One region of the Brevibacillus nigriterrae genome, then DNA from elsewhere that is predicted to be linked to it. Evidence: riboswitches for the same ligand, from Rfam matches in the RefSeq annotation. Region 1 holds a riboswitch; each other region holds the start of a gene.

What was found. Region 1 has a riboswitch for thiamine pyrophosphate ahead of ACPW7N_RS20965 (thiamine-binding protein). Riboswitches for the same ligand answer to the same signal wherever they lie in the genome.
Region 2: another riboswitch for thiamine pyrophosphate. It lies ahead of thiC (phosphomethylpyrimidine synthase ThiC); the one in region 1 lies ahead of ACPW7N_RS20965 (thiamine-binding protein).
Region 3: another riboswitch for thiamine pyrophosphate. It lies ahead of thiM (hydroxyethylthiazole kinase); the one in region 1 lies ahead of ACPW7N_RS20965 (thiamine-binding protein).

Annotation. Positions count from the first base shown of each region.
Region 1 is NZ_JBNCMT010000033.1:46,933-52,887, forward strand. Features, by position in the region: gene ACPW7N_RS20955 (protein phosphatase 2C domain-containing protein) at 1-686, opposite strand, end outside; gene ACPW7N_RS20960 (GNAT family N-acetyltransferase) at 799-1,689, shown strand; TPP riboswitch at 1,738-1,847, shown strand; gene ACPW7N_RS20965 (thiamine-binding protein) at 2,036-2,323, shown strand; gene ACPW7N_RS20970 (ABC transporter permease) at 2,298-3,080, shown strand; gene ACPW7N_RS20975 (ABC transporter substrate-binding protein) at 3,113-4,174, shown strand; gene ACPW7N_RS20980 (ABC transporter ATP-binding protein) at 4,190-4,963, shown strand; gene ACPW7N_RS20985 (GNAT family N-acetyltransferase) at 5,063-5,440, shown strand; gene ACPW7N_RS20990 (hypothetical protein) at 5,504-5,955, shown strand, end outside.
Region 2 is NZ_JBNCMT010000008.1:147,207-153,161, forward strand. Features, by position in the region: gene ACPW7N_RS08410 (peptidase G2 autoproteolytic cleavage domain-containing protein) at 1-1,412, opposite strand, end outside; gene thiC (phosphomethylpyrimidine synthase ThiC) at 1,719-3,500, opposite strand; TPP riboswitch at 3,593-3,704, opposite strand; gene ACPW7N_RS08420 (DUF1516 family protein) at 3,824-4,162, opposite strand; gene ACPW7N_RS08425 (GNAT family N-acetyltransferase) at 4,414-4,896, shown strand; gene ACPW7N_RS08430 (ABC transporter ATP-binding protein) at 4,983-5,955, opposite strand, start outside.
Region 3 is NZ_JBNCMT010000010.1:100,251-106,205, forward strand. Features, by position in the region: gene thiE (thiamine phosphate synthase) at 101-760, opposite strand; gene thiD (bifunctional hydroxymethylpyrimidine kinase/phosphomethylpyrimidine kinase) at 744-1,577, opposite strand; gene thiM (hydroxyethylthiazole kinase) at 1,607-2,416, opposite strand; TPP riboswitch at 2,516-2,625, opposite strand; gene ACPW7N_RS09790 (LysR family transcriptional regulator) at 2,643-3,551, opposite strand; gene ACPW7N_RS09795 (YeiH family protein) at 3,697-4,758, shown strand; gene ACPW7N_RS09800 (HD domain-containing phosphohydrolase) at 5,046-5,955, shown strand, end outside.

The DNA of each region.
Region 1 (5,955 bases):
CTGTGCCTATAATCAGTTTCAGGCAGGAAAAGCCCATCTGTTACAAGTACAAGTCTGCGAACATTGTTCCTGCTGATTTTTCCATAGTCGAGAAATTTGTTGGCATCCTTTTCACCGTTCAAAACCCCATACCCTCCCTTGGTGTTGCTGAGGTATCGGTTCTGCTTCAGCCGCTCTCTGACCAATTCTATTAAATCTGACCGCAGTCGCATCCCTTGGGCAATTCCTTTTTCCCACTGCTCAAAAGCGATGTTTTCCAAGTGAGCCACCTGCGGATATGTCAGGACCCGAATAGTGCCATCGACGTTCTCGGTGAATATCATACAATCACCTGTTTGGACGAACTCGATGAAGTCATCCGAGATTCTTGCCAGAGCAACTGCTGTACCCCACAAAGCTTCTTTTTGGGACATGTCTATCTGCGCTTCTTCCATGGCGTCACGGAGCTTTCTATTTGCTACCTCCACTTCAGCAAGTAAATCTGGGAGGGTAGTCAGTTGCTCGAAGTGATCTTTTACAAGAGTAGAAGCTATTTCTCCCCCTTTGCGCTGATCGCTGCTTACATAAGGAATAAGTGAAGACACACCGTCCAATACCCCGTATAATGAAAGCGATGGATTACATACAATCGCATCCTCGTTACTGCTTCCTGTTCCTTTTACTGAAATTATTTTTATTGCTGACAAGTAGCACCCTCCCATTTTTCTATTAATTTAGAAAAATTGTATCACAACACACAATACTCACCAATCAGACATAATGGACAGCGAAAATTTTATCTCATGAAGGAGGCTTCCCATGATTTTGTACAGAAAAGCGACAATGGAGCATTTCAGTGAAGTCTTGCATTTTATCGCAGGATTGAATTGCCATCGGGAATTCAACAATCCGTGGCTCGGCTCCGATGAGGCAACCATTAAGGATCGACTCCAGTCCCTCCCGTATATTCCTTTCGAGGAAGCATTTTTCCTCGCCTTTGAGGAAGAAAGGTTGGTTGGCGTTCTAGGGTTTGCCGCTTTTCCTGAAACCGGGCAATTCCGGTTGCTCGGACCCTATGTCCAGCATGAGAACTGGAATGAAATCTCCCTTGCACTTTATCATCAGGTGCTTGAGACCATTCCCGATACTTACGCTACCTGCAGAGTGTCCATCGACAAACTAAACGCTCAATGTGCATCGTTGTTTCAAGAGCTTGGATTTGCAGAATACAATGCGGAAGCCCTTCTCTCTCTTGAATTGAGCCGTTACCAGCCACCCACACTTGAACCACTTTCATCCGATCTGACAATTACTCCTTATACTGATCAGTTTCAAGAGGCTTTTGACAAGCTGCATCCCAAAGAAGCCTACTTCAGCAGCAACGATATTATTAACCAGCTTTCGGAGACAAAAAAGATGTTTATTCTCTGCCGGGACGGGTCCGAACTCATTGGCTATACTTATGTGGAGGCAATCCCTGAGAATAGCACTGCCGAAATATGTTTCCTGCGTGTGGATGAGATCCATCGGAACAAACAGTATGGCACACACCTGATTGCCTACGTCATTCAGTGGGGCCAGGAATGCCAGGGAATTGAAAAGCTTGAATTGTCTGTTCGGATCGCCAATATCCATGCCCGCAGACTTTATGATCGTCTGAACTTTGATGAGACAGCAGTTTGTGTGAGTCTGGAAAAACAACGAGCCTAGAAAATGATTTACACCAGTTAACTGTAATCCTATAATGGTATTCAGAATTGCATAGCTTGGGGGAGCTGAGTGAGCTTGGCTGAGAGGGTACCCGCTAATGTACCGACCCGTAACCTGATCTGGGTAATGCCAGCGTAGGGAACACTCGACACAACGTATTATCGTGCTGTTTTCAAGGCTGTCCATACCGGACGGCCTTTTTTTGTGAAAAACGTCTCGACGTTTTCATAAAAGTGGATGTGACCGCTTGCGGTCAAACAAAACGGTCATGACCGTTTTGTCTGAGTTTTTCTATTGCGTAAGCTCACTGGAAAAGGGAGAAAATTTAGGAAAGGAGGCACAAATCATGCCTATCGTTAATCTTGGATTTCAGGTTTTGCCCAAAGTGGCTGACGGAAATTCCTACGCAGTCGTAGATAAAGCCATTGAAGTCGTGCAAGCGTCTGGTGTGAAGTATGAAGTGGGTGCAATGGAAACGGTAATGGAAGGTGAACTGGACCTTCTGATCGATATTGTCAAACGTGCACAGGAAGCATGCATTGCAGCAGGAGCTTCTGAGGTGATGACCCATATGAAAATCCACTATCGACCTGAAGGAGTTTCTATGGATGAGAAGCTTGAAAAGTACCGCTAAAATTTTTGCTTCCGGGTACTTGCCAGTCGGTCTGCTCCTTCTTTTGCTGATCGGCTGGGAGATCGGTGTTCAGGTCAGCAACGTGAAAGCCTGGATTCTGCCGGGGCCCATCCAAGTGTTTCGTTCCTTGTGGGAAGCGAGAGAACTCATTTGGCAGCACAGTCTTCAAACGCTATATGAGGCTCTATGGGGCTTTACTATTGCCATTCTCCTGGGGATAACAATCGCTACGCTGATGGATATGTCCTCCTATTTGCGCAAGGCAGTTTATCCATTGCTGGTCGTCTCCCAGACGATCCCGATCATCGCCATCGCTCCCCTGTTTTTCATCTGGTTTGGCTATGGCATCACACCCAAGATTGTGGTTGTGGCCCTCGTCTGTTTTTTCCCGATTACCGTTAATTTAGTGGACGGCTATCGCCTGGTTGACCAGGATATGATCCGCCTGCTCACTTCTATGGGAGCCGGACGGGGACAAATTTTTCGGATGGTCAAGCTTCCCGCCGCACTCCCCTTCTTTTTTTCCGGTTTACGAATTGCGGGAACTTACAGCATCATGGGAGCAGTCATCGGCGAATGGCTCGGGGCAAGCAAAGGACTAGGGATTTTGATGACTCGCTCATCACAATCATTCTTGACGGATCGGGTATTTGCCACGATCTTCACTATTTCGTTATTAAGTCTCGTCATTTTTGGATTCATTGAATTGCTAGGTAGAATCATCATGCCATGGAATCAGCAAAGAGAACGATCATGACCATTCCACGCATACGACAAAGGAGAACACACATGACTACAAAATCAAAGCGTTCCTTCTGGAAAACTCTCTCTACCCTTTCTCTCGCTCTTAGCTTCGTGGTAGCCGGATGCGGACAAACCACTCCAGGACCTGAAAAAGCGGCTCAACCCGATCAAGCAGGTCAGCCAGCAGCACAAGCGCCAGCCCAACCTCAAAAAGTGACCGTCATGCTCGACTGGTTCCCGAATACCAATCACACCGGATTATATGTAGCAAAAGATAAAGGCTTTTACAAAGAGCAGGGCCTTGAGGTAGACATCGTACAGCCTGGTGAAGGAACCGTTGCCAATCAACTGGTTGCGGCAGGCGAGGTAGATTTCGCCATCAGCTATCAGGAAGCCGTGACACAAGCGAGAGCAACCGATATCCCGCTCGTCTCCATCGCAGCGATTATTCAACATAACACATCTGCATTCGCTTCACTCAAAACGGCGAATATTCAATCACCGAAGGACTTTGAAGGAAAGCGCTACGGCGGCTGGGGGTCCCCGGTGGAAGAGGCAGTAATTAAAGCCGTGATGGACAAGGCAGGAGCCGATGCTTCCAAGGTACAAAATGTCACGCTAGGCGCAACCGATTTCTTCACTTCCATCGGCCGAGATGCTGATTTCGAGTGGATCTATTACGGCTGGGACGGCGTAGAAGCCAAGCGCAAGGGAATCGATCTGAATCTGTTGATGCTCAAGGACCTTGATCCAGCTCTTGACTACTACACCCCTGTAATTATTACGAATGAAAAAAATGTGGCAGAGAAGAAAGAGCTCGTGAAAAAGTTCATGACGGCTACAGCGAAAGGATACCAAACAGCGATCGAGAATCCTGGCGATGCTGCTGCGATTCTGATCAAGAATGCTCCTGAGTTGAATGCCGATCTGGTTAAGGCAAGTCAGGAATGGGTAAGCACGAAATATCAGGACGACGCAGCACAGTGGGGTATCCAAAAAGAAGAAGTATGGACCAACTATGCAAAATGGATGCACGACCGCAAATTAATCCCGAAAATGGTTGAGGCGAACAAGTCGTTCACAAACGAATTCTTGCCTGCCCCTTAATAAGTGGGTGAATGCATGAACCTTCTTGAACTTGATCGTATTACCAAATCATTCACCACTGCTGCAGAACCCGTGACTGCCATCAGTGATGCATCGCTTACTGTTGGTAAAGGCGAATTCGTCAGCCTGATCGGCCCAAGTGGTTGTGGCAAAAGCACGATCCTCGATATCGTAGCGGGGTTAACTTTACCGGATGAAGGCGTGGTCTCCATCAATGGGCAGGTCATTACGGGACAAAAAGGTCTGGTCGGTTATATGCCGCAAAAAGACGTCCTTTTTCCGTGGCGCACGATTCTGGATAACGTCATCGTTGGGCTCGAAGTACAAGGAATGAGGAAGGCAGAGGCTCGTGAGCAGGCGATCCAGCTCTTGCCCTTGTTTGGCCTTGAAAAGTTTGCCTCCAGTTATCCCGACTCCTTATCGGGTGGAATGAAGCAACGTGCCGCTTTCCTCCGAACCTTTTTGGCGAAAAAGGAATTGATGCTGCTTGATGAGCCATTCGGCAAACTGGATGCACTTACTCGCATGGAGATGCAGCAGTGGCTGCTTTCCATCTGGCAGACTTATCAGCACACCGTTCTGCTGGTGACCCATGATATCGACGAAGCCATCCTGTTGTCTGACCGGATTTATTTCTTGTCGCACAGACCAGGGCGGATCATCGCCGAAGTGGAGGTCTCTCTTCCCCGCCCACGCCTGCGGGACTCCAGGTTAACCCTTGATCCAACATTCATCGCCATCAAGAGACAGTTACTCGAATTGCTTGGCGCTGGCGACCAAACAAGTTAATTAGCAAAAAATAGGCCAGTCGAAACACGAAATGAGTGTTAGACTGGCTTTCGTTTCGTTTGTTACAATATTTACAAAAAAACAGAAGAGGTGAGTAGAATGGAAAATCCAATGACAGGCAACGTCCAATTGCGAGATGTACATAATGAAGACTTATCCATATTTTTTGAACAACAATTGGATATGGAAGCTAGTTATATGGCAGCTTTTGTATCCGAAAATCCGTCAGACAGGGATGTGTTTAATGCCCGTTGGACCAAGATTTTAGGCAACAACAGCTTCCAAAAAAAGACGATCCTCTTCAACGGGCAAGTTGCTGGCAACATCATGAGCCCTCTCTATGCTCGTGCTGTCAAAGACAATATGGCTTCCATCCGAGTCCTGCAAAAATGTGGTTTCAAAATTACCGGTACGAATAAGGGATTTGCCAACGCTCGGGGCGAAGAGGTTGAGGAAGTTATTTTGAGATTAGATTAGATGAGATTCGATGAAGTAGGGTCATTTTTACGATAATGTTCCGATAGGTAGGAGTTTTGCACAATGATTACAATGGAACCATTGCTGAAAGTTACAACTGCATTGAAAAAAGCTAATATAGATTATGCTATGGGTGGGAGTGGGCTGCTTTACAGTCTGGGGCTCGTCGATTCAGTGAGAGACTGGGATTTGACCACGGAAGCTCATCTCGCCAACGTGTTGGAGGCTCTTGGTCATTTACATTGTGAGCCTGCTCCCTGTGGTGACTATCCTTTTGCCAGCAGTTATCGTCTCAGTATTCATGCAGAAGAACCGCAAATCGATTTGTTCGGAAGCTTTACCATTCAGACCGAAGCAGGTTTGTGCAGACTTCCTTCGATCCCTTCTTCCATCTGGAACGGTATCGCAGTTGGAAGCCCAGAGGTGTGGTTCGTTGCTTATTCACTCATGAACCGCAAGGAAAAAGCAGCGAATTTATTTACTTATCTTCAAACAAACGGCTCGAATTCCAAAAT
Region 2 (5,955 bases), on a different contig from region 1:
TCTGCAAGTACCCCTGGATTGGAGCTGGTGACACCGAGGATATAGCTGTCGCTTTCAGTTGCTTTGCGTACTTTCTCTCCGGATTCTTCAAAAGTAACGAAATATCCGACATCGATGGGTTCTCCTGAAGAAGTTTCGAACATCTCAGCAAAGTCACATGCGCCAGCGGAAGTATTAAAACCAGCGGCTGTTACTTCATCGTCAAAGCAAGCAGTGCCATCGCTAAGAATTTTGGCGACAACTCCTGCTGTTGAGTAAGCAGAAGGTCCGTTCATCAGATACCAGGAAAATGATGTATCACCTCCAGCTACGTCAGGTGCTCCATTGATCCCCATGACATGGACACCTTGCAAACCGCTGGCGCTTGTATTAAGTCCTTCCACATGGGACTGGCTTCCATCTGCTATTGTATTTGCTCCTTCCGCGTGTGCGGCTACTCCGTCAGCAATTGTATTCAAACCTTCAGCGTGAGCAGCATCTTCTGTAGCTTGAGTGTTCGATCCTTCTGCATGGCTATTAGCCTCCGTGGCTTGAGTAAATGAACCTTCCGCATGAGAATGCAATCCGCTGGCTATAGTATTGAATCCCTCCGCATGAGCAGCAAATCTGCTGGCAATGGTATCTGAACCTTCCGCATGAGCCGCTTCATCTGTAGCTTGAGTTTCTCTACCTTCAGCATGAGAAGCAGGTCCAGTGGCACTCGTACTCTGCCCTTCCGCGTGTGAAAAATTACCGCTGGCAATCGGGCCAGGATTTAAAGTAATATTGGCTGTTCCACCCTCCGCATGAGCAGCAAATCCACTTGCGGTAGTACCAATCCCTTCCGCGTGCGAAGAGGAGCCGATTGCCAGAGTTGGTGCAAAATTGGCAGTAGGATCAGGACCGCCTCCTTCCGCGTGAGAAGCCCTGCCGCTAGCTGTATTACTGTCGCCTTCCGCATGAGAAGCGATTCCGCTTGCCTGCGTGCTTACTCCCTCCGCATGCGAAAAATTACCGCTGGCAACCGGACCTTGTGTAATTGTTGCGTTTGTTGTGCCGCCTTCCGCGTGAGCAGCAAATCCGCTTGCAATGGTAGCAATCCCTTCCGCATGAGAGCTGAAGCCATTCGCCAAGTTAGGCGCAAGATTACCAATTGGGTCAACACCACCCCCCTCTACATGAGAGGCAAAGCCGCTTGCGACATTTCCAACTCCTTCTGCATGAGCAGCATCGGCGCTCGCGATTGTTTGGAAGCCCTCCGCGTGAGAGGCCTCTCCGTTGGCCATCGTGATTTCACCTTCCGCATGAGATGCGTTGCCATTTGCTTGTGTAAGAAAACCCTCTGCATGAGAGGCAGCCCCATTTGCTATGGTATTGTTTCCTTCCGCCTCGGAACAAGGACCTATCGCGTTTTGATTGCAGCCATTTGCCATTTTAAAAATCATCCCTTTCATCCGTCGTGGAAGTTTTCGTGGTAGCCCTAATCTTAAGAAAGCGAAAAAAACTGTATAGATATTTATTGGGGAAGAGAGAAACCTAGTAAAAAGGAACGTGATACTAGGTTATAGCAATTCCAATAAATAACAATACAGTTTATGAAAGGGGGGGAAGTTTGCTTGTTCGATTGTCTACTATATTCACCCTTGTACAGAGATAAGCTTGTTCAATGAGCGTATCATTTATGTACACAAAAAAAGACCGCCATGAATGAACTAGAGTGCACCCCCTGCTGTTTTTCTCTATCTATAAATTTCGTTTCCCGCTTCCTTGAATTCATTCGACTTTCTCTTCAATCCTTCTTCAATAGCCTCCTGATCTCCAAACCCATGTTGTTTCGCATAATCACGAATGTCCTGAGTGATCCTCATACTGCAAAACTTTGGTCCACACATCGAGCAAAAATGTGCCGTTTTTGCTCCCTCAGCGGGCAGTGTTTCGTCATGATACTCCATTGCCCTTTCAGGATCTAATGATAAATTGAATTGATCCCTCCAACGGAATTCGAAACGAGCCTTGGACAGGGCATTATCTCTTTCTTGAGCTCCTGGATGTCCTTTTGCCAAATCTGCTGCGTGTGCCGCAATTTTATAGGCAATTACCCCTTCACGCACGTCATTCTTATTCGGCAGGCCAAGATGTTCTTTTGGAGTGACGTAACACAACATAGCAGTGCCAAACCACCCAATCATGGCGGCACCAATCGCTGATGTTATATGATCATACCCTGGAGCAATATCCGTAGTAAGTGGGCCAAGTGTATAGAATGGAGCTTCCTGACAGACCTCCATTTGTCTCTCCACATTTTCCTTAATCATGTGCATCGGAACATGCCCCGGACCTTCAATCATCACTTGCACATCATGTTTCCACGCAATTTGTGTAAGCTCACCCAACGTATCCAATTCTGCAAACTGCGCTTCATCGTTGGCATCGGCTATCGAACCTGGCCTTAGTCCATCTCCGAGAGAAACGGCGATATCATACGTTTTCAAGATTTCACATATTTCTTCAAAATGGGAATAAAGGAAATTTTCCTTGTGATGGGCAAGGCACCATGCCGCCATGATAGAACCGCCGCGAGATACAATCCCTGTAACACGCCTTGCAGTTAAAGGAATATAGCGTAAAAGCACGCCTGCGTGAATTGTAAAATAATCTACTCCCTGCTCTGCCTGTTCAATCAGCGTATCTCGGTAAATCTCCCAACTTAATTCCTCAGCTTTTCCACCGACTTTCTCTAATGCTTGATAGAGAGGCACAGTTCCAATCGGTACAGGAGAGTTGCGAATGATCCATTCACGAGTTGTATGAATGTTTTTACCTGTAGACAAGTCCATAATGGTATCAGCACCCCAACGTGTTGCCCATCTCATCTTCTCTACTTCTTCTTCGATCGATGACGCCACAGCGGAATTCCCGATATTTGCATTAATTTTCACCAAAAAGTTGCGTCCAATTATCATCGGTTCACTTTCAGGATGATTAATATTCGCAGGAATGATGGCTCGACCTGTTGCAACCTCATTGCGAACAAACTCCGGGGTTACATTTTCTCGAATGGCTATGTACTCCATTTCAGGAGTGATCATTCCTTTTTTTGCATAATGCATTTGTGTTACATTTGCACCTGCTTTGGCTCGCAATGGCTGACGATTCAAACCGGGAAATACATCTACTTGTTTAACGAATTCGTCTGCTTTATAACCGTTGTCCTCTGCTTTGATGAGTCTGCCCTCGTATTCTTCAACATCATTACGCTCAAGTATCCAATTTCGACGGTTTAATGGTAGACCTTGACGGATATCTGTCTTGATCTCTGCATCGGTATACGGGCCACTGCAATCATAAACTCTCACAGGCTCATTAAGTTGTTCGCTATCAGAAGCTAGAGTTGGGGTTAAGGCAATCTCACGCATTGGTACTCTGATATCCTCTCGTGAACCTTGAATGTACACTTTCTTGCTCCCTGGAAATGCTGAAACATCAGGAATTACTTCGCTACTTTGGTTTTTGCTTGCCATTTCATTTCCTCCTTAAAATGAATGTGAGCAAGCGGAGAAGCCATTTATGTACACAAAAAAAGACCGCCACGAAAAAGAAGCGGTCTTTGAATACACAAAGACAATAACTTTCCTCCGCTGGCATTACCCAGATCAGGTATTACGGTCGACAGCATATCGGCTATCCTCTCAGCCTGGCTTTACCAAGCTCCCGTTACTATTCAGTTGTCTTTTATATCCTATTACAAACTTGGTTTATGATTCAACCTGTTTTTTTTGAAAAGTAATCTTCGGAGAAATCCAGAAAGTTTACATAACATTTATTATGTTATCATTATCAAGTTCTATCCTAAAACAACATACCCATAATAGAGTACAAGTAACAAAGAAACAGCGAACAGCCCCCAGAAAAGTGAGACTGGCTTTCCTTTTTTGCCCCTTACCAGGATAAACTCAATAAAGAACAGAACCGCTATACCAAAAATCGATTTGACTACCGCCTGGCTGGCAAACTGATAAAGCGAGAGCATATGACCGCCAGTCGCTAGAACTAGCAGATAAAACAATCGCAAGATCATGTGTGTGATTTTTTGTGCTTTTTCCTTCCCTTGGACAAGCATGACATAACTGACTACAAACAAGAGTAAGGTGAGAAACCAGGTGGTTACGTGCATATGTATCATTTGTCTGCCTCCTTTCTTCCAACTTCTTCGTTGAACCGTTCTGTTTGGACGCGTATGTACAGAAGTTTTCGAATTATCATATAAGCATTTGCTTATTTCTTTTTTGCTATTTTTATCATACTTACATACTTATATCTGGTCAAGAGAACGGTGTAAGCAAAAAATACATTTTTACCAGCAACAGGATTGCTAGATGATTCGAAAATTGCTATTAATTTAGATAAGTAAAAATGTTTTTGTTGGAGGTTTAAATGGAACTTCTTTTCTATCAGTCAGAACATGATGATGTACTCAAAACATTTTCTCTCCCTGAAGAACAAGCGCAATTTACCGGCCTCCCTATCGAGGTACTTGATGTAACACTTGCTGATCCAAACCGACATGCGATCTGTATAATGGCGGAGGGTGTACCTGTTGGATTCTTTGTCCTGCATGAACGATCGGAAGAACCGCCAACCCAAAATCCAAATGCCCTTGTCCTCCGTGCCTTCTCTATCAACTATATTCATCAAGGTAAGGGCTATGCCAAAGCTGCAATGAAACTTCTACCTGACTTTGTAATGAGACATTTCCCTCACATAGATGAAGTAGTCCTCCGAGTGAATGAGAAAAATCACGCTGCAAAACAGTTATATGTTACCTACGGATTTCTCGACAACGGGTTAAAAGGTATGGGGCCGATCGGACCACAAAGTATTTTGCAAATGCCCATCTCTACAAGTAACAAGCAGTAACCAAACCAAAACCTTGCGAAAGTTTGTCTGATCGCAAGGTTTTTTTTATGTCCTTATGACACAGCCCAGTCAGGTTCACTCATTTGTTAGTTGGCTAATACAACTGCCCTCTGCTGATCCCAGCTAAGAAACACTTCTTCTCCTTGTGAAATGAATTCTTCTGTCGAGGCAGATTGAACCACAGACACCTCTTTGCCTGTGGGAAGAGTGACAATGGTTTTATAGACAGAACCGATAAAGACTCTTTCAGTAACACGTCCTACCAGGCACCGCACTCCCTCTTCGTGCTGCTTCTTGATGGTAACTTGTTCCGGACGAATCGATACGTACACGTCTTCCCGTTCATTTGTATTGAATTGACGCGGAAAGGTAAAACGAACCCCTTCGATGATTACTTCCTGTAGTTGCTCACTAGACGCAGCCACTTTTCCTGCCAACAGATTGGTCTCGCCTATGAAGTCTGCAACGAATCTCGTCCTAGGATGATTATAGATTTGATCGGGTGTATCGATTTGTTCAATTCGACCATTGTTCATCACAGCAATCCGATCAGACATGGTAAGTGCTTCTTCCTGATCGTGTGTCACATAAATAAAAGTAATACCCAGCTTCTGCTGCAAATGCTTCAATTCAAATTGCATTTGTTTGCGGAGTTTCAAATCCAGCGCTCCCAGTGGTTCGTCCAGCAAAAGCACCGTCGGATTATTGACGATAGCGCGGGCAACAGCCACCCGTTGTTGTTGTCCGCCTGAGAGCTCACGAGGTTTGCGTGTAGCAAAAGAATCCATCTGTACGATTCGCAAAGCATCTTGCACACGGCGATTGATCTCTTCTTTCGCCGTACCTTTCATCCGCAACCCATAGCCAATATTGTCACTGACATTCATGTGAGGAAACAACGCATAATTTTGAAAGACGGTATTAACGTCTCTCTTATTGGGAGGCAAGTTGGCTACATGCTTCCCTTCCAGCAAAATGTCTCCTGACGTGGGCTGCTCAAATCCGGCAATCATTCGAAGTGTCGTTGTTTTGCCGCACCCACTAGGTCCAAGCAAGGTC
Region 3 (5,955 bases), on a different contig from region 1:
AAAAACACCAAAAAACACGAACGTTTATTTTTGCTAACAGCCAATTCCGAATAACTCATCTCGATAATATTACCGAACAATAGTATGTTATGCGAAGCTTTTATTCGCCTTTGCTAACTGCACGTTTCAACTTCACGCTTGCTTCATACGTATCCGTAGCCAAACTGATAGCGGAAATGACGGAGACCCCATCTGCCCCTGAATCGATGACAAGCGATGCATTGTGCGAGTCGATTCCACCAATTCCTACGATCGGGATGTGAATCCCCTTCTGACGCATCACTTGAATTGCCTCGGGCCCCTGTGCTGCTTTAGCATCTTCCTTGGTCGAGGTAGAAAAGATTGGACCAACACCAAGATAGTCTGCACCGTGTTCAATTGCCTTCCTCGCCTCATCTACTGTATATGCCGACACGCCAAGAATTTTGTCGCCAATTCTCTGCCTCACTTCCTTGGCTGATTCGTCTTCCTGACCGACATGCACCCCATCAGCATCAAGGGCAATCGCCAAATCCACATCATCATTCACAATAAACGGAATGTTATGTTGCTTGCACACCTCCTGAAGCTTCTTCGCAAGATCGAATTTTGCTGCTCCAGCTAGTGCTGTATGGCCTTTTTCACGAAATTGAAACAGCGTGATTCCGCCTCGAATCGCCTCTTGAAGGACGAATACCGGGTCTTTTTCACAATTGTTACTGCCCATAATGAAGTAAAGAGACAGTTGTTTCCGCAAAGCTGCATTATTCATTTGCATGATGGTTTACCCCATTTACCCGTCTTCTGTTATATGCCCAATGATTGGTGGGTCCATGACCCAATCCAATACCCAATTCATCTTCAATCGCTGCTGAAATAAACTGCTTGGCTGTCATGACCGCTTCTGATACACTTCTGCCTTTCGCCAACTCTGCTGTGATTGCTGCGGCGAACGTACACCCTGTTCCATGGGTATGTCTAGTCGATACACGCTTGCTCTCGAAAGAAATGAATTCCTTCCCGTCGAACAAAAGGTCAATGACCGTTTCCTCATCATCGGCATGACCACCTTTCATAACCACGTGTCTTGCTCCCATCTCGAATAAGGAACGGGCTGCTTGCTTTCTTTTTTCCAGCGAGTCAATCGTTATAGCTGTCAACAATTCAGCTTCCGGGATATTCGGGGTAACGACCATAGCCAACGGCAGCAAGTGTTCTCTCAATGATTGAATTGCCTCCTGCTGCAACAGCGGAGATCCTCCTTTGGCAACCATGACAGGGTCAACAACAAGCTTGTTCCATCCGTATGTTTTCACTTGGTCGGCAACAGAACGGATAATCTCTCCACTGAACAACATCCCTGTCTTGACTGCATCGGTACCCATATCTTCACCGATGGCGATGATTTGCTTCTCCACGGCTTCGACTGGTAACGGATAGACTCCGTGCACACCCAACGTATTCTGTGCAGTAATCGCCGTTAATGCTGACATTCCGAATACTCCGAGCTCTTGAAAGGTTTTGAGATCCGCTTGAATGCCAGCACCTCCACCACTGTCCGATCCGGCAATTGTTAATGCCTTATATGGTTTCACCATCTTTTCCAACCTCATTTCTCCTTTGAAATTTAACCCACTTTCGATACGGAAGACATTTCAATGATATTGTCAGCATTTATCTTTGAAAGTTGATTCAAAAACTCAATTTGGAAGCTTCCCGGGCCGTTCTCTCCCTGGTTGCTCCATGCAATTTGTGCAGCCACTCCATAGCAGGCAAGTGCTGCCACTGCTCCACGAAGCTTATCCTCGGACACAGCAGCGAATGCGCCGATTACAGAGGTGAGCAGGCAGCCTGTTCCTGTCACTTTGGTAAGGATAGGATGGCCATTGTGTACGAGGTATGTTGTTTCCCCATCTGTAATCACATCATCTTTTCCTGTAATAACCACCATTGCTTGGAGTGCTTTCGCCGCTTTTTGCGCAAGGGCAACTACGTCTCCTGAACCTTCCCCTGCATCGACACCCTTGATTGCCCATGCTTCCCCAACTACGTTAGCAATTTCAGCCGCATTCCCTCTCACGATTGAAACCCGTACCTCTTTTACAATTCGTTGTGCAGTCTGTGTACGATAGGCAGTCGCTCCTGCTCCGACCGGGTCCAAAATGACTGGCACTCCATGCTGATTAGCCGACTTGCCAGCAATGATCATCGACTCGATTTCTGCATCGTTCAGTGTCCCTATATTTAAAACCAATGCCCCCGCAAGCTTCGCCATATCTGCAACTTCATGCTTAGAATAAGCCATGACAGGTGAAGCTCCCAACGCCAATAATCCATTGGCAGTAAAATTGGTTACCACAACGTTGGTAATATTATGTACCAAAGGATTTTGCGTACGAACCTTCTCTAACAATGCGCAGATTTCTTGATTTTTCATGGATAGACATTCCCCTCTACTCGTTTTTTGATTTGAACTCCGTTGGCAAGCCCGGGAGAAAAAATAAAAAAGCACTCTTGCGTAAGCAAAAGTGCACGATTGGTCACTAGCAACACTCCCTACGCTGGCATTACCCAACAGGTTCAAACGGTCAACAGCAGCTTAGCTGTAATCTCAGCCTGATTCCACAGGCACCCGAAGACTATTCAATTCTCTTATTAAAAGATTACCTTGAACCTTTTTTGAATGCAATATCCTCAGATGAACTCCGCAATAAATCTACAAACATTTCTACTGCTTTCGTTTGGAAATGGGACGCCAGGGTGATCATGGTAAATTGCCGAATGACGGGTTCAATAGTGGCCGGCAGTATCTGTAATGTCCCCAGTGTTACTTCTTTTCTGATCGCATCCTCGGAAAGCAGTGAAATGCCTAACCCCGCTTCCACTGACTCCTTAATGAGTTGTGTACTCCCGAACTCCATAAGATTTGCAGGCTGCAGGTTGTTTACAGCGAACATTCGATCTGTTGTATCACGGGTACCGGAGCCCATTTCCCGCACAATCCATCTCTCTTCTGCCAAGTCAGCAACTGTTACTGTATCTTTTGTTGCTAACGGATGTTCGGAGCTTGCCACTACCACCATTTCATCATCTGCAATTGGCTCGATGTACAGATTATCGTGATGGTATTTTCCTTCTATTACCCCTACATCAATTTCATGATTCAGCACGGATTCAGCTATCTCACGCGTATTTCCAATCTTAATAGACGGTTGGATGAGCGGATATCTCTTTTGCAAGCTGGCAATGACATGAGGAAGAATGTACTCTCCATAGGTGTAGCTCGCACCAATGGCAATTGTTCCACTCGCCACATGCAGCATGTCATCTACCAGATACTTCATTCGGTTGTAAGAGCTGATGATTTCCTTTGCATGATGGTAGACGATTTCTCCTGCTTTGGTCAGTCGGACAAATTTGTTGTTTCTCTCTAACAGTCGAGTGCCAAAAGAACGCTCTAATGCCTGAACATACTGGCTTACTGCAGGTTGTGTCATTAGTAGTTCTTCTGCCGCTCGAGAGAAGTTCTTTTTTTCTACGACAGTGACAAACACCAATAATTGTTGATCCATTGAACGTGACCACCTGCCAGCTTGAAGTAATATTTCTATTATACATGATTACTTATCGTAACGATTATAATGATTTATTTTCCTTATGATAAAGAACGTATTAATCTGAAAGTGTCTCCCATTCAAGAAAGAGAGTGAAACCGTCATGAAAGCATCTTTGCCATACAGCAAGTCACTACCCCAACCCCCCATTTCAGACAAGAAACTTCCCAGTAAACTCGCTCCTGGGGCTGCATTCGCAGGGGGAGTTCTCTTTACATTCTTGATTGCTCTTATCGGCTTCGGAATGACTCAACTGCCGATCGTCGGTCAGCTTGGACCCTTGGCATTTTCCATCCTGCTTGCTGTCATTTACCGTCAACTCTTCGGATACCCCCAAGCCTTACGCTCAGGCATCCAGTTTTCCTCCAAAAGGCTTTTGCGCATAGCTATCATTTTATACGGATTAAAGCTGAACGTAGATACCATCCTCCATCAAGGAACCGGCCTCATCCTGAGAGATATCGGCACCGTCGCTTTTTCCATTCTATTGATGCTTCTGCTGGCCAAATTACTAAAAGCCGATCGCACAACTTCATTGCTGCTTGGCGTCGGAACGGGTGTATGCGGCGCTGCTGCAATAGCCGTCATTTCTCCCATCATCAAATCAGAAGAAGGCGACACAGCAGTTAGCGTCGGTATTATCGCCTTTATCGGAACGATTTTTGCCATCGGATATACCCTTATTCTTCCGTTCCTTCCCATTACCGCCGAGCAATTCGGAATCTGGGTGGGAATCAGCCTGCATGAAGTTGCCCACGTCGCACTTGCCGGGGCAGCAGGCGGCGAGGATGCGCTCACACTCGCATTTCTAGCAAAACTAGGTCGAGTATTTCTCCTGATTCCTTTAAGCTTCCTCTTCTTATACTGGGTCAATAAAAAGCAACCATCCGCAAACAACCAGGCAAAAATCGAATATCCGTGGTTCCTGGCAGGATTCGTCTGCATGAGCTTCGTCGGCACCTATTTGCTGGGGAGCCATGTACCTGTATCAGACCAGCAGCTTTCCTTTATCAACAAAGCCACCACATTTATTTTAGCAATGGCGATGGTCGGCTTAGGGTTACAGGTAAACATCAAGGAATTACGCAGCAAAGCACTTCGCCCATTGGTTGCTGTCAGTATCACATCTCTCTTTCTCTCTGTTCTGACCTATATCACTTTATAAACATTCAGCCTGGTTCAACACCCCCAAAAAGAAGGGATTTTCCGACAATTACAAGAATACTCCTCCTTCGATTTCTTTTTCTGTTGATTTCGAAGGGGGAGTACTTTTTATGGGCACTTTTCAAAGTGGCGGATACTTTACTTCTTTTGCTTAATTAATTTTACTGACTATTCCCTTAATTGAAATATTTTCATATGACTCTCCAACAAAATGTGTTACTGTTAAACTAGTTAATTCTGCTATTCAATCTTCCTATTAACCAAGATTTGTTGAAAGAAGGGTCTATCTTGCCTATTTATCGATCCTTACTATTGATACTGATAAGAAACTATATCATTGGCTCGGCAATAGCAGTCTTATGTGTAGGTGGAGCACTGATTTTTACTACATTGCAGATAAAGAACTCTGAGCTATTCCATATCCTGCTCACAATCGTAATTTCACTACTTATCATGTTTATCCTGGAATATGCCATGTTCTCCAAACACCTGAAGCCAATTAAAACAGCTCTTTGTAGCACTAGTCCCAGCATGGATCATATTCGAATGGCCTTTTATCAGACACATAAATTACCGAATCTCTCTATTCAACGGATATTCGGCCCACACTTTCTTGGACTATCGATTCCGGCAATATCAATGACGATTTGGAACATCAATCAAGGCTTGCTGAGTCTTCCGTACTACTATGTAGGTCTGGCAACAGTAGGAGCATTCTTAATTGCTAGCATGCACGCCTTGATTGAGTTCTTTTTAACGACAGAAGCCATCAAGCCCATACTTGCCTACATTCAAAGCATGGCTCGCAACCTGCATGGATCTGACATTTCACTTGACGGAAAAGTGATCGTGACCATTCAACACAAGTTTCTATTAAGTGCTTTTTTGATTGGAACGGTTCCTCTTTTCCTGTTTAGCCTGGCAACTCAAATTCGGTTGCTGGAAGTTTCTCAAGAAATTAGTGCCAATTACTGGAGTTGGGCTGGTGTTATTTTACTGATTGGACTAGGCTTTTCTTCCCTTGGTGCATGGCTGCTCTCTCGTAACATCGAACAGCCCATTCGCCAGCTTTATGATGACATGGGCAAAGTGCAGGAAGGATCACTAGACGTACACGCACCCGATATTTATTCCGATGAATTCTCTCGATTGATAACCGGGTTCAATCACATGGTGCAAGGTTTACAAGAAAGAGAGA